3 regions of the Marinobacter excellens LAMA 842 genome follow, and region 2 is predicted to be linked to each of the others. Evidence: riboswitches for the same ligand, from Rfam matches in the RefSeq annotation. Region 2 holds a riboswitch; each other region holds the start of a gene.
What was found. A riboswitch is a leader RNA that binds a small molecule or an ion and turns the genes downstream of it on or off. The one in region 2 is predicted to bind cobalamin.

Region 1 (5,254 bases), on a different contig from region 2:
CTCCACTCGGTTAGACTTGCCAGCATCTGATTCATGGAGCCCACATTTGGAAACGTTTCTGGTTGCGGTGTTGGTATGTGTCGCGGCGGTTGCACTGGACTGGTTGGTTGGTGAACCGCGCCGGTGGCACCCTCTGGCAGGCTTTGGCCGTTGGGCCTCGGTGGCGGAAGCTGGCCTGAATGGCCAGCCGCAGGCCGCCGCAAGGAGCCTGTGCCTGGGTGCGCTGGCAACCGCGATCGTCGTCACGCCGGTGCTGGCACTGGCTGTAGCACTGCAATTCTGGCTGGGCGGCTGGCTATGGTTGGTGGCTCAAGTGGCCGGCGTATGGCTCGCAATGTCGTTACGGGGGCTGGCGGAACATGGCCGGGCGGTGTCCACGGCATTGACTGCGGGCGACGGTGACCAAGCCAGGAGAGCGGTGGGGTGGATTGTCAGCCGGGATGCAGCGGCGCTGTCCGACGAGGGGGTGGCCGCGGCTGCCTCGGAATCCATGCTGGAGAATGGTGCCGATGCGGTGTTCTCGAGTCTGTTCTGGTACCTGCTTGCCGGGCTGCCGGGTGTGGTTTTGCACCGATTGATCAATACCCTGGACGCCATGTGGGGCTATCGCAACTCACGATTTCTTTACTTCGGCCGGTTTGCCGCCAGGCTGGATGACCTCATGAACTGGCTGCCTGCCCGGCTGACAGCCCTCACTTATGCGCTGTTGGGAAGTACCCGGGTGGCGCTCCGTTGTTGGCGTACCCAGGCAAGAGCCTGGGATAGCCCCAATGCCGGGCCAGTGATGTCGGCCGGGGCGGGCGCCCTTGGTGTGACCCTCGGCGGACCGGCGCCCTATGCCAACGGCATCAAGGAACGGCCAGTGTTAGGTCGTGGCCCCGGGGCTTCGGCAGCGACAATCGAAGGTGCTATTGCCCTGGTACAGCGCGGGGTAATGCTCTGGTTGTCGGTGCTGCTCGTCCTCGCCCTTGCCTGCAGCTGGGTGGTGCCTGGAGGTGCCGGATGACGGCTTTCGACCTTCCTGAATCCCCGGAGCATGGCGGGCGGTTACAGGCTGCAATACAGCGTTGGGGCATCCCCCGCGAGCAATGGCTTGATCTGTCCACCGGCATCAATCCGGTACCCTGGCCGGTGCCGGCCATTCCACCGGAGGTATGGCAAAGACTGCCAGAGCCGGACGATGGGCTGGAGGAGATCATCCGTTCCTGGGCAGGTGCGCCCGAGCGGGCCAGCTGCCTGCCGGTGGCGGGATCCCAGGCGGCGATCATGGCCCTGCCCGCCGTGCGCGCCAGGGTGCATGGTCTTGGTCGAGTGGCGGTGCCCGTGCCGGGATATCGCGAGCACGGTCATGCCTGGCGTCGCGCCGGTTTCGAGGTGGTGGCGATTCCTGAGCAGGCAATAGAGCAAGACGATCTGACCTGGCTGGATTCTGTGGACGTGGTGGTGTGGATACAGCCGAATAATCCGACCGGGCAGCTGGTCGATCCGGCCCGTCTTCTGCTATGGCACCAACGATTGCAGGCACGTGGGGGCTGGCTGGTACTTGATCAGGCCTTTGTTGAGGGAGAGCCCGGACACGGTTTGGAACCCTGGGCGGGCGCGCCGGGTCTGATACTTCTGCGATCTCTGGGCAAGTTTTTCGGCCTGGCCGGAATGCGCGCCGGGGCTGTGTTGGCTGAACCTGAGCTGACCCGTGCGCTGGCTTTTGAATTGGGCCCCTGGACCGTCAGTGGCCCGGCGCGTTACCTGATGGCAAGAGCTCTGGCTGACAGGGCATGGCAGATAGAGGCGCTGGGCAGGCTGCAGACGTCACGGCTGCGGATGGACGGCCTGCTCAGGAAATCTGGCATGCCAGCAACCAACGGTACGTTGCTGTTTCGCACGGTCCATCACGAAAACGCAGCACCAATAGCGGATGAGTTGGCTCGTCGTGCCATTCTGGTCAGGCGTTTTGATGAGCCGCCAGCCCTGCGCTTCGGTTTGCCGCCTGATGAGTCCGGTTGGCAACGTCTGGGAAGTGCGTTGTCTGAATTAACATATCTCATTGACCACCCCCACCCGGGTTGATAGTCTTGCCCGCAATTTCAGGTGCTCTGAGCGTTCCAACCGGACTGGCGATAGTCCGGCGAATGCAGTGAGTGAAACGGGAAGCCGGTGAGAGCCCGGCGCTGCCCCCGCAACGGTAATCAGGTGAAAGGCAATCCAATGCGCCACTGTGCCTCTGGCATGGGAAGGTGATTGCCCCGGAGCATCAGCTCCACCTGGAAGCCCGGAGACCGGCCTGGAATTTGGAGCCCATGAGTTCCAGACACCTACGTTGCGGAGGGCAGCGGCGGTGGGTGAACCGGCCAATGCAACTGATCGACGCCCCTCCACCCTCCGTCAATACAGACATTTCTCCTCCGCATGAATCAGTATCAACCGCACGGGTGAGTGCGGTGCGAAGCGAGTGAAGAAATGAAGCGTTCCAAAGTCTTGTCTGCCCTTGTGTTCATGCCTTTTGCCCTACCGGCGAGTGGTTCAGAGTCTGAAGCCGCCCCGGATACTCTTGAACCTATTGTTGTAACTGCCACGCTTGGCCCCCGTACGGTGGGCGAAAGCCTGTCTTCGGTGACGGTCATCGAAGAAGAAACCATCCGTCGTGAGGCGCCTGCCGAGTTTACCGATCTGCTGGCGGCGCAGCCCGGCATTGATCTGGTCACTAACGGGTCATTTGGCAAGAACACCAGTGTATTCACTCGTGGCACTGCGAATGATTCCACGGTCTTTCTGGTTGATGGTGTGCGCCTTCGTTCTGCCACCAGCGGTGGCGCGCCCTGGCAGTATTTTCCAGCTGATCTGGTCGAGCGCGTGGAAATCGTCAGGGGCCCCCGCAGTGCACTCTATGGCGCTGACGCGGTAGGCGGTGTCATTCAGGCATTTACACTGGATCCAAAGCACGGTAACAGAGGGTGGGTTGAAACCGGAGCAGGCAATTTCAACACCCAGAAAACCAGTGCTGGCGCATCGGCGACTCACGGCGCAACCCGGTTCAGCCTCAGCGGGCTGCACAAGGAGACCGATGGCACCAGAATTGTGAAAGATGGCGAGGACAAAGGTTTTCGCAATACCGCTGGCGTCGGGCGTGTTGTGCATGAATTGCCGAGCGGAGGAGAGGCCAGTTTCGTCATCATGCAGTCACAGGGCAATACTGAATTTGACGGTGGCAACACGGATTTTATGATCCGGACCATCGGCGTCACATTGAATAACCCTGTCAGTGATTATTGGGCTACGTCCATCCAGCTTTCAGAATCCGCTGACGAGCAAGAAAGCTTCCGTAGTGCCGGCGATTCTGTATTCAACACCAAAACCCGAACCGCACGATGGGAAAATACGTTCACCGCCGGCGTGCACGAGCTTGCGGTCGGGGGAGAGCTACAATCCGACGAAGTGAAAAGCACCATCGAGTTCGATGAGAACAGTCGCACCAATGCCGCGTTGTTCACCCAACTGCGCTTGAACTTCGGCCCTTCCGATATTCAGTTGTCATTTCGCGGCGACGACAACGAGGCATACGGTCGACAGGAAACCGGTGGCATTGCCCTTGGCCACTCGTTTGACCGTTCCCATCGGGTGCGGCTGAGTTATGGCACCTCTTTCCGGGCGCCCACGTTCAATGATCTTTACTATCCTTTGGAGATCTTCGATTTCGGTGGCAGTTATGCCGGCAACCCGGATCTCAAGCCGGAGGAAGGCGCGTCCGTGGAGCTGGGGCTTAGCGGTCGTTACCAGAACTGGTACTGGGATGCCGCTCTTTATCAGCTGGACGTAGAGAATCTGATTGAACTACAGAGCATCAACGGGGATCTCCGGCCTGCCAACGTAAGTGAAGCCCGTATTCGTGGGGCGGAGCTGACCTCCGGTCTTCGTGCGAACGGTTGGGATCTTGGGGTCAAGCTCACCTTGATGGATCCGCGAGATCGTGACACGGATAACCGCCTGCGTCGTCGCAGTCACCAATCGCTGCGGGTAGACCTGGACCGCCAAATGGGCGCCTGGAGCCTGGGAGGCACCGCTCTGGCCAGTGGTTACCGCTACGACGATGCGAATAATCAGAATCGGTTACCAGGTTACGTCACCTTCAACCTCCGTGCAGGATGGGAGTTTGCTCCGGACTGGACAGCACGGCTGACGCTTCAGAACGTTACGGATAAGGAATACGCGACGGCAACCCGATTTGATGGTTCAGGCTACCTGGCGGCGGGAACCGCAGGGTTTCTTTCGATTCGCTATGACTTCCGATAAAACTGCATAATCTTGCCGGGGAGGCGCCAGTGGGAAAGCTTAAGGGTGTGAGCATACTGCTCGGCTGGATGCTGCTGGCATCTCCGGCCCTGGCATCCTATGTCTGCGCCACGGATGATCTGGGCGAGGAGATATGCCTGGAACACCCGGCAAAACGCATTGCCGCACTTTCGCCTGGGGCGACAGAACTGGCATGGGCGGCGGGCGCCGGTGATCAGGTAGTTGCCGTGGTGGCTTACAGCGATTATCCCCCGGCAGCCCGAGAGGTCGCTTCAGTGGGTAGCCATACCCGCATGGATATGGAACGGCTGCTGGAGCTGCAGCCGGATCTTGTGATTGGCTGGGTAACCGGGAATCCGACGGAGCAGCTGGTCACACTCAAGAATATGGGCGTCCCGGTGTTCTCCATTGAACCCCGGAGTTTTGAAGCTGTCTCCAACACCATTGAGCGCATCTCCATACTGGCAGGTACTGAAGCAGAAGGCTTTGCAGAGGCGGAGCGATTCCGTCAGGGCATTGCCGACTTGCAGGAGGCGTACGCCAAGGCTGATCCGGTGCCGGTGTTTTACCAGGTTTGGGATGAGCCCCTGATGACGGTCAACAGCCAGCACCTGATCGGTGAAATGATTGAACTTTGCGGTGGTGATAACGTGTTTGGTCAGCTGGACCGGCTAGTGCCGAGGATCAGTGCGGAAGCGGTGATTGCGGCGAATCCCGAGGCCATTCTGGCGGGTGGAATGGGTGAGGAGAATCGCCACTGGCTGGCGCGCTGGCAGGCATTCCCCAGTATCACTGCGACAGAGCGAAACAACCTCTTTTTTATTCCGCCGTCACTGGTTCAGCGACCGACTCCGAGAATGCTTGAGGGAACGCAATTGTTTTGCGAGAAACTGGAGGTGGCCCGTGGCCGACGGCCCTAGTGGAGTAGCCGTGTGATACGCCCGATCACCCTGCCCCTCACCGTTCT
Region 2 (5,254 bases):
GTCGCGCTGCGGCAAGCGCGGCGTGTTCGGCTGAGGGGGCGGGGGGCGGTGTTAGCCAGCTTTGAGGCAGGGCCATGACGATGATTCCTTGTGGGCGGAAAACCGAGGATGGTTATACCGGGAGGCGAAGGTGTCAAGATCAGGCTCCACTCGGTTAGACTTGCCAGCATCTGATTCATGGAGCCCACATTTGGAAACGTTTCTGGTTGCGGTGTTGGTATGTGTCGCGGCGGTTGCACTGGACTGGTTGGTTGGTGAACCGCGCCGGTGGCACCCTCTGGCAGGCTTTGGCCGTTGGGCCTCGGTGGCGGAAGCTGGCCTGAATGGCCAGCCGCAGGCCGCCGCAAGGAGCCTGTGCCTGGGTGCGCTGGCAACCGCGATCGTCGTCACGCCGGTGCTGGCACTGGCTGTAGCACTGCAATTCTGGCTGGGCGGCTGGCTATGGTTGGTGGCTCAAGTGGCCGGCGTATGGCTCGCAATGTCGTTACGGGGGCTGGCGGAACATGGCCGGGCGGTGTCCACGGCATTGACTGCGGGCGACGGTGACCAAGCCAGGAGAGCGGTGGGGTGGATTGTCAGCCGGGATGCAGCGGCGCTGTCCGACGAGGGGGTGGCCGCGGCTGCCTCGGAATCCATGCTGGAGAATGGTGCCGATGCGGTGTTCTCGAGTCTGTTCTGGTACCTGCTTGCCGGGCTGCCGGGTGTGGTTTTGCACCGATTGATCAATACCCTGGACGCCATGTGGGGCTATCGCAACTCACGATTTCTTTACTTCGGCCGGTTTGCCGCCAGGCTGGATGACCTCATGAACTGGCTGCCTGCCCGGCTGACAGCCCTCACTTATGCGCTGTTGGGAAGTACCCGGGTGGCGCTCCGTTGTTGGCGTACCCAGGCAAGAGCCTGGGATAGCCCCAATGCCGGGCCAGTGATGTCGGCCGGGGCGGGCGCCCTTGGTGTGACCCTCGGCGGACCGGCGCCCTATGCCAACGGCATCAAGGAACGGCCAGTGTTAGGTCGTGGCCCCGGGGCTTCGGCAGCGACAATCGAAGGTGCTATTGCCCTGGTACAGCGCGGGGTAATGCTCTGGTTGTCGGTGCTGCTCGTCCTCGCCCTTGCCTGCAGCTGGGTGGTGCCTGGAGGTGCCGGATGACGGCTTTCGACCTTCCTGAATCCCCGGAGCATGGCGGGCGGTTACAGGCTGCAATACAGCGTTGGGGCATCCCCCGCGAGCAATGGCTTGATCTGTCCACCGGCATCAATCCGGTACCCTGGCCGGTGCCGGCCATTCCACCGGAGGTATGGCAAAGACTGCCAGAGCCGGACGATGGGCTGGAGGAGATCATCCGTTCCTGGGCAGGTGCGCCCGAGCGGGCCAGCTGCCTGCCGGTGGCGGGATCCCAGGCGGCGATCATGGCCCTGCCCGCCGTGCGCGCCAGGGTGCATGGTCTTGGTCGAGTGGCGGTGCCCGTGCCGGGATATCGCGAGCACGGTCATGCCTGGCGTCGCGCCGGTTTCGAGGTGGTGGCGATTCCTGAGCAGGCAATAGAGCAAGACGATCTGACCTGGCTGGATTCTGTGGACGTGGTGGTGTGGATACAGCCGAATAATCCGACCGGGCAGCTGGTCGATCCGGCCCGTCTTCTGCTATGGCACCAACGATTGCAGGCACGTGGGGGCTGGCTGGTACTTGATCAGGCCTTTGTTGAGGGAGAGCCCGGACACGGTTTGGAACCCTGGGCGGGCGCGCCGGGTCTGATACTTCTGCGATCTCTGGGCAAGTTTTTCGGCCTGGCCGGAATGCGCGCCGGGGCTGTGTTGGCTGAACCTGAGCTGACCCGTGCGCTGGCTTTTGAATTGGGCCCCTGGACCGTCAGTGGCCCGGCGCGTTACCTGATGGCAAGAGCTCTGGCTGACAGGGCATGGCAGATAGAGGCGCTGGGCAGGCTGCAGACGTCACGGCTGCGGATGGACGGCCTGCTCAGGAAATCTGGCATGCCAGCAACCAACGGTACGTTGCTGTTTCGCACGGTCCATCACGAAAACGCAGCACCAATAGCGGATGAGTTGGCTCGTCGTGCCATTCTGGTCAGGCGTTTTGATGAGCCGCCAGCCCTGCGCTTCGGTTTGCCGCCTGATGAGTCCGGTTGGCAACGTCTGGGAAGTGCGTTGTCTGAATTAACATATCTCATTGACCACCCCCACCCGGGTTGATAGTCTTGCCCGCAATTTCAGGTGCTCTGAGCGTTCCAACCGGACTGGCGATAGTCCGGCGAATGCAGTGAGTGAAACGGGAAGCCGGTGAGAGCCCGGCGCTGCCCCCGCAACGGTAATCAGGTGAAAGGCAATCCAATGCGCCACTGTGCCTCTGGCATGGGAAGGTGATTGCCCCGGAGCATCAGCTCCACCTGGAAGCCCGGAGACCGGCCTGGAATTTGGAGCCCATGAGTTCCAGACACCTACGTTGCGGAGGGCAGCGGCGGTGGGTGAACCGGCCAATGCAACTGATCGACGCCCCTCCACCCTCCGTCAATACAGACATTTCTCCTCCGCATGAATCAGTATCAACCGCACGGGTGAGTGCGGTGCGAAGCGAGTGAAGAAATGAAGCGTTCCAAAGTCTTGTCTGCCCTTGTGTTCATGCCTTTTGCCCTACCGGCGAGTGGTTCAGAGTCTGAAGCCGCCCCGGATACTCTTGAACCTATTGTTGTAACTGCCACGCTTGGCCCCCGTACGGTGGGCGAAAGCCTGTCTTCGGTGACGGTCATCGAAGAAGAAACCATCCGTCGTGAGGCGCCTGCCGAGTTTACCGATCTGCTGGCGGCGCAGCCCGGCATTGATCTGGTCACTAACGGGTCATTTGGCAAGAACACCAGTGTATTCACTCGTGGCACTGCGAATGATTCCACGGTCTTTCTGGTTGATGGTGTGCGCCTTCGTTCTGCCACCAGCGGTGGCGCGCCCTGGCAGTATTTTCCAGCTGATCTGGTCGAGCGCGTGGAAATCGTCAGGGGCCCCCGCAGTGCACTCTATGGCGCTGACGCGGTAGGCGGTGTCATTCAGGCATTTACACTGGATCCAAAGCACGGTAACAGAGGGTGGGTTGAAACCGGAGCAGGCAATTTCAACACCCAGAAAACCAGTGCTGGCGCATCGGCGACTCACGGCGCAACCCGGTTCAGCCTCAGCGGGCTGCACAAGGAGACCGATGGCACCAGAATTGTGAAAGATGGCGAGGACAAAGGTTTTCGCAATACCGCTGGCGTCGGGCGTGTTGTGCATGAATTGCCGAGCGGAGGAGAGGCCAGTTTCGTCATCATGCAGTCACAGGGCAATACTGAATTTGACGGTGGCAACACGGATTTTATGATCCGGACCATCGGCGTCACATTGAATAACCCTGTCAGTGATTATTGGGCTACGTCCATCCAGCTTTCAGAATCCGCTGACGAGCAAGAAAGCTTCCGTAGTGCCGGCGATTCTGTATTCAACACCAAAACCCGAACCGCACGATGGGAAAATACGTTCACCGCCGGCGTGCACGAGCTTGCGGTCGGGGGAGAGCTACAATCCGACGAAGTGAAAAGCACCATCGAGTTCGATGAGAACAGTCGCACCAATGCCGCGTTGTTCACCCAACTGCGCTTGAACTTCGGCCCTTCCGATATTCAGTTGTCATTTCGCGGCGACGACAACGAGGCATACGGTCGACAGGAAACCGGTGGCATTGCCCTTGGCCACTCGTTTGACCGTTCCCATCGGGTGCGGCTGAGTTATGGCACCTCTTTCCGGGCGCCCACGTTCAATGATCTTTACTATCCTTTGGAGATCTTCGATTTCGGTGGCAGTTATGCCGGCAACCCGGATCTCAAGCCGGAGGAAGGCGCGTCCGTGGAGCTGGGGCTTAGCGGTCGTTACCAGAACTGGTACTGGGATGCCGCTCTTTATCAGCTGGACGTAGAGAATCTGATTGAACTACAGAGCATCAACGGGGATCTCCGGCCTGCCAACGTAAGTGAAGCCCGTATTCGTGGGGCGGAGCTGACCTCCGGTCTTCGTGCGAACGGTTGGGATCTTGGGGTCAAGCTCACCTTGATGGATCCGCGAGATCGTGACACGGATAACCGCCTGCGTCGTCGCAGTCACCAATCGCTGCGGGTAGACCTGGACCGCCAAATGGGCGCCTGGAGCCTGGGAGGCACCGCTCTGGCCAGTGGTTACCGCTACGACGATGCGAATAATCAGAATCGGTTACCAGGTTACGTCACCTTCAACCTCCGTGCAGGATGGGAGTTTGCTCCGGACTGGACAGCACGGCTGACGCTTCAGAACGTTACGGATAAGGAATACGCGACGGCAACCCGATTTGATGGTTCAGGCTACCTGGCGGCGGGAACCGCAGGGTTTCTTTCGATTCGCTATGACTTCCGATAAAACTGCATAATCTTGCCGGGGAGGCGCCAGTGGGAAAGCTTAAGGGTGTGAGCATACTGCTCGGCTGGATGCTGCTGGCATCTCCGGCCCTGGCATCCTATGTCTGCGCCACGGATGATCTGGGCGAGGAGATATGCCTGGAACACCCGGCAAAACGCATTGCCGCACTTTCGCCTGGGGCGACAGAACTGGCATGGGCGGCGGGCGCCGGTGATCAGGTAGTTGCCGTGGTGGCTTACAGCGATTATCCCCCGGCAGCCCGAGAGGTCGCTTCAGTGGGTAGCCATACCCGCATGGATATGGAACGGCTGCTGGAGCTGCAGCCGGATCTTGTGATTGGCTGGGTAACCGGGAATCCGACGGAGCAGCTGGTCACACTCAAGAATATGGGCGTCCCGGTGTTCTCCATTGAACCCCGGAGTTTTGAAGCTGTCTCCAACACCATTGAGCGCATCTCCATACTGGCAGGTACTGAAGCAGAAGGCTTTGCAGAGGCGGAGCGATTCCGTCAGGGCATTGCCGACTTGCAGGAGGCGTACGCCAAGGCTGATCCGGTGCCGGTGTTTTACCAGGTTTGGGATGAGCCCCTGATGACGGTCAACAGCCAGCACCTGATCGGTGAAATGATTGAACTTTGCGGTGGTGATAACGTGTTTGGTCAGCTGGACCGGCTAGTGCCGAGGATCAGTGCGGAAGCGGTGATTGCGGCGAATCCCGAGGCCATTCTGGCGGGTGGAATGGGTGAGGAGAATCGCCACTGGCTGGCGCGCTGGCAGGCATTCCCCAGTATCACTGCGACAGAGCGAAACAACCTCTTTTTTAT
Region 3 (5,254 bases), on a different contig from region 2:
CCCTCAAACACGGCGGCGAAGAACAGGTACGACATGATGAACTCCTGCAGGTCGTCCGGGTTGCGCAGGTTCATGTCGGAGCGCATGGCGGCGTCCAGCCGTCGGTTGGCTACCTGGATCTTGCCGTTGATTTCCGGCACCACCCGGTAGCGGTTGTAGATTTCGCTCTGGTCCAGGTTGAGGGTTTCAATGCAGTGCTGGTAGGTCCAGGTGTGCAGTGCTTCTTCGTACACCTGGCGGGCCTGGTAGATCTGCAGTTCCGGCGCGCTCATTTTCTCCATCACGGCCAGGCCGATGTTGCGCATGGCGAGGATGTCAGAGGTGGTGAGGTAGGCCAGTACGTTTTCATACACGTGCTTTTCCGCCGGGCTCAGGCGGTGGTGATAGTCGTGGACGTCCTGGGCCATGTTGACGTCCAGCGGGGTCCAGTGGTTTTTGTTGGCGTTCATGAAGTATTCCCAGGCCCAGGGGTACTTGAACGGCGCCAACTGGTTGATGTCGGTTTCGCCGTTGATGACGCGTTTGTCGTCTACATTCACCGGCGCCGGTCCGGCGCTGGCCGTCGGCTTGTTTTCAGTTTTTGGTTCGTCGTCCCAATCCAGCATGGTTAGGCCTCCAAAGTTAAGTAAGTGGTTACTGACAGGCTTCGCAATCCGGCTCATCAATGCTGCACACCTGGGGTTGCGGCGCTGCCACCGGGGCGGCTTTTTCGGCGCCGGTAGCGCCCAGGGAGCGCAGGTAGTAGGTGGTTTTCAAACCGCGTTCCCAGGCCAGCTGGTACAGGGCGTCCAGTTTTTTACCGCTGGGTTCGGCCATGTACAGGTTCAGGCTTTGGGCCTGGTCGAGCCATTTCTGGCGCCTTGCCGCGGCTTCTACCAGCCATCTTGGGTCGATTTCGAAGGCGGTGGCGTAGCGAGCTTTCAGTACCGGTGGAATGCGGTCGATCTGCTGCACGCTGCCATCGAAGTATTTGAGGTCGTTCACCATCACGTTGTCCCAAAGGCCTTCGGCTTTGAGGTCGCGCACCAGGGAGGGATTGACCACGGTGAATTCGCCGGAGAGGTTCGATTTGACGAACAGGTTCTGGTACGCCGGTTCGATGGACTGGGAAACCCCAACGATGTTGGAGATGGTGGCGGTGGGGGCGATGGCCATAACGTTGCTGTTGCGCATACCGTTTTTGGCGATCAGCTCACGCACCGGGGTCCAGTCCAGGCGGCTGTTGGTGTTGAGTGACAGGTCCCCTTCCCGGCGGCTGTCTTTCAGCAGGTTGATGGAATCGATGGGCAGGATGCCCTGATCCCACAGGGAACCTTCGTAGGTTTCGTAGGCTCCCCGTTCACCGGCCAGGGTGGCGGAGGCGCGAAGGGCGAAGTAGCTCAGTTGCTCCATGGCCACGTCGGCAAACTCCACCGCTTCCGGGCTGGTGTAGGGCAGCCCCAACTGGTAGAGCGCGTCCTGGAAGCCCATCAGGCCCAGGCCCACGGGGCGGTGTTTGAGGTTGGAGTTCTTCGCCTGGGGCACGGCGTAGAAGTTGATGTCGATAACGTTATCGAGCATGCGTACGGCGGTGGTCACGGTGCGTTCCAGGCGCTGTACGTCCAGCTCGCCGTTGGCGATGTGGGCAGCCAGGTTGACCGAGCCGAGGTTGCATACGGCGATTTCGTCGGCGCTGGTGTTCAGGGTGATTTCGGTGCACAGGTTGGAGCTGTGCACTACGCCCTGGTGCTGCTGCGGGGAACGCAGGTTGCAGGGGTCTTTGAAGGTAACCCAGGGGTGGCCGGTTTCAAACAGCACGGTGAGCATTTTGCGCCACAGTTGTTTGGCAGGGATTTTCTTGAACAGTTTGATCTTGCCCTGCTCCGCCAGCGCTTCGTAATGCTCGTAGCGTTCCCGGAAGGCGTTGCCGTAAAGATCGTGCAGGTCTGGGGCATCGCTGGGGGAGAACAGGGTCCAGTCCCGGTCTTCACGCATGCGTTCGATCAGCAAATCCGGCACCCAGTTGGCGGTGTTCATGTCGTGGGTGCGGCGGCGTTCGTCACCGGTGTTTTTGCGCAGCTCCAGGAATTCCTCGATGTCCAGGTGCCAGCTTTCCAGGTAGGCACACACGGCGCCCTTGCGCTTGCCGCCCTGGTTGACCGCCACGGCGGTGTCGTTGACCACTTTCAAAAACGGCACCACGCCCTGGCTCTGGCCGTTGGTGCCTTTGATGTGGGAGCCCAGTGCACGTACTGGCGTCCAGTCGTTGCCCAGGCCGCCGGCCCATTTGGAGAGCAGCGCGTTATCCTTGATGGCGCCGTAGATACCTTCCAGGTCGTCCTGCACGGTGGTCAGGTAGCAGGAGGACAACTGGGAATGGCGGGTGCCGCTGTTGAACAGGGTAGGCGTGCTGGCCATGTAATCAAAGCTGGACAGCAGGTTGTAGAATTCGATGGCGCGGGCGTTGGGGTCGTCTTCCCGCAGGGCCAGGCCCATGGCGACACGCATGAAGAACACCTGGGGCAGTTCCAGGCGGGCTTTGTTCCAGTGCAGGAAGTAGCGGTCGTACAGGGTTTGCAGGCCCAGGAAACCGAACTGGTGGTCACGCTCGGGGATGATCGCCGCACCCAGGCGTTCCAAGTCAAAGGCGGCCAGGGCTTCGTCCAGCAATTCGTAACGAATTCCGGCGTGGATGAACGCGCTCAGGGCCTGTGGATAAACCTCTGCCAGCGGCTGGTTGCGGGGCAGGTCCAGGGCCTCAGCCGCTTCCAGGCGAAGCTGTTCCAGCAACAGGCGGGCGGTGACGGCGCTGTAGTCCGGCTCTTGCTCGATACGGCCACGGGCCGTCATGATCAGGGCGGAGAGCACTTCGGTTTCCTCAATGCCGTCATACAGGTTGCGCAGGGCTTCGTCGACCAGGGATTCGCCATCAATGCCCTCCAGGCCGGTGGCAGCCTGTTCTACCTGCAGTTTCATCAGGCCCAGGTCCAGAGGCGCCACGTTGCCGTCGGCTTTTTTCACGGTCAGGTGCGGGTGCGCTTCCATGGGCTCTTCGATGGCACGCTTGCGGGCGTGTTCTTCCCGGTAGAGCACGTAAGCCCTGGCCACCTTTTGCTCTTCGGCCCGCATCAGGGCCAGTTCCACCTGGTCCTGAATGTCTTCAATATGCACTTTACCGCCGGCTTTCAGGCGCCGGCTGATGGCCTGCACCACCTGTTCGGTTACCCGATGCACGGCGTCGTTGATGCGGGCAGAGCCGGCGGCTTTATCGCCTTCCACGGCCAGGAACGCTTTGGTCACCGCCACACTGATTTTGGCAGGATTGAATCCAACCAGGGTGCCGTTGCGTTTAATAACTTGAAGGGATTGGGTATCGGCGGCCGGGGCTTCGGCCAGAGCGGTGGCAGACATCGTGTTCTCCTGAAGTCGCGTCAGATTCCATTTAGCCTTCGCGAATGCAGGAGCACACCGTGCCTTGTTTCAGGGCAGGGATAACCGATCTGCTCACCTTGAGTCGCGAAGGTGCAGTACTGTTTCCCTGGCAGGTCTTCGGACTCAGGGGCGTGAATCGTGAGATTCGGCCTTACGTGGCGACTTCCCGGCGCTTGCCAGTGTCTTGATGCCACGCTCGTTCCCCAATACCGCTGCGCGTCAGTTCCGGATTCTCACCGGATTCCCGACTACCTTTATGCCTGAAGTGATCAGAGAATGATCACAACATATGGTAGTCAACCAAGGATTTGGTCACTATATACGGACTAATAGCCACTGACAAGGCACTTTATCGCAGGCCCGCTGTCTGCCATTGCAGTGGCCCGGAAACAAAAGGATAAGTCTATGAAGCGTTCATCACTGGCAGGCACTGCATGGGTGTTGGCTCTGCTATTGGCCAGCCCGTTACTGATGGCGCAGGAGTCTTTACTGCAACCCTTCTCCACCATGAGTTCATTATCCGATGGTTGGGAACCTCTGGAATTTCCCAGAATCGACCGGCACACGCGCTATGAGCTGGTCACGGACGACGGTGTTCAGGTGGTCAAGGCGAGCGCTGATAACAGCGCCTCCGGCCTGATTGCCCGATTGTCGTTAGAACCCGGCGAATCGCTGATTCTGCGCTGGCAATGGAAGGTGTCCAATGTGTTCGACCGGGGCGATGCCCGGAAAAAGTCCGGCGACGACTACCCGGCGCGAATCTACGTGGCCTTTGAATTCCAGCCCGACAAGGCAGGATTCTTTGAACGGGCCAAGCGCAAAACCGTGGAGGTGATGTTTGGCGAGTCCCTGCCGGGTAATGCCCTGAACTACATCTGGGCCAACCGGTTGCCGGAGCAATCCATTGTCGCCAACGCCTTCACCGACCAGACCATGATGGTGGCGGTCAATTCCGGCCCGGAGCAAACCGGTGAGTGGGTCACGGTGGAACGGGATATTGTGGCAGATTACCGGGAAGCGTTCGGGGAGAATCCCCCGCGCATTGTTGGCGTGGCCATCATGTCGGATGCGGATAATACCGGTGAACGGGCAACAGCGTGGTATCGGGATCTGGTGCTTGAGAAGCCGTGAATTGTGGATCGAAAAAAGGCCCCGTATCGGGGCCAAACACGTGAAACGTCGAATCGGCTGTCAGTGGCTGATCATCCACGGGCGCATCGAGGGAAACATTTTTTTACCGTCCGCGGTATAGAACAGCATGGATTTGCCCGGCTTCGGTGAGCCGCAACCACAACTTCGGCTGTGTTCCTTGTCGTGTGCCCTGCGATCGGCAGTCGAGAACACTGGCTCGTGTTTTGAGCGCTCGTTCCGGTCCTGAGCCGATCGTTTGGCCGGGTCCATGGCGGCAATCTCCGGAGGCAGCACTATGACACGGGGTGACAGTGCCTGGCAGGTCGGGCACTCCGCCGGCTTGGCGCAGTCTTCCATGGTGGCCAGCTGGTGGAACAACCCGTGTTCCCGACATTTGTAGTCATACACAGGCATGGTGCTTACTCCTTGTCTTTCGAAAGGGGCACGTCCATACCGCCACTGACTTTCTTCTGTGGGCCATCAGCTGACGGGTTGATGTCGAAATCAAAGATGCCGGTTGGCAGCCAGAGCGTTGCACAGGCATTGGGAATATCCACCACGCCGCTGATATGCCCCTCCACCGGCGCACACCCAAGGATCGCGTAAGCCTGTGCCCTGCTGTAGCCGAACTTGGTCATGTATTCGATGGCATTCAGGCAGGCCTGGCGATAGGCCACATGCACGTCCAGATAGTGCTGGCCGCCCTCTTCAT

Region 1: linked by a shared signal. The riboswitch ahead of J122_RS03890 (TonB-dependent receptor domain-containing protein) and the one ahead of J122_RS27245 (TonB-dependent receptor domain-containing protein) in region 2 are both predicted to bind cobalamin.
Region 3: linked by a shared signal. The riboswitch ahead of J122_RS16250 (ribonucleoside-diphosphate reductase subunit alpha) and the one ahead of J122_RS27245 (TonB-dependent receptor domain-containing protein) in region 2 are both predicted to bind cobalamin.

What each region holds. Positions count from the first base shown of each region.
Region 1 is NZ_LOCO01000003.1:62,413-67,666, reverse strand. It holds gene cbiB (adenosylcobinamide-phosphate synthase CbiB) at 47-1,006, shown strand; gene cobD (threonine-phosphate decarboxylase CobD) at 1,003-2,067, shown strand; cobalamin riboswitch at 2,107-2,300, shown strand; gene J122_RS03890 (TonB-dependent receptor domain-containing protein) at 2,458-4,287, shown strand; gene J122_RS03885 (cobalamin-binding protein) at 4,356-5,207, shown strand.
Region 2 is NZ_LOCO01000005.1:62,872-68,125, reverse strand. It holds gene cobT (nicotinate-nucleotide--dimethylbenzimidazole phosphoribosyltransferase) at 1-76, opposite strand, end outside; gene cbiB (adenosylcobinamide-phosphate synthase CbiB) at 191-1,150, shown strand; gene cobD (threonine-phosphate decarboxylase CobD) at 1,147-2,211, shown strand; cobalamin riboswitch at 2,251-2,444, shown strand; gene J122_RS27245 (TonB-dependent receptor domain-containing protein) at 2,602-4,431, shown strand; gene J122_RS27240 (cobalamin-binding protein) at 4,500-5,254, shown strand, end outside.
Region 3 is NZ_LOCO01000023.1:56,606-61,859, reverse strand. It holds gene J122_RS16255 (ribonucleotide-diphosphate reductase subunit beta) at 1-605, opposite strand, end outside; gene J122_RS16250 (ribonucleoside-diphosphate reductase subunit alpha) at 634-3,390, opposite strand; cobalamin riboswitch at 3,502-3,700, opposite strand; gene J122_RS16245 (DUF3047 domain-containing protein) at 3,817-4,542, shown strand; gene J122_RS16240 (FmdB family zinc ribbon protein) at 4,603-4,956, opposite strand; gene fmdA (formamidase) at 4,962-5,254, opposite strand, start outside.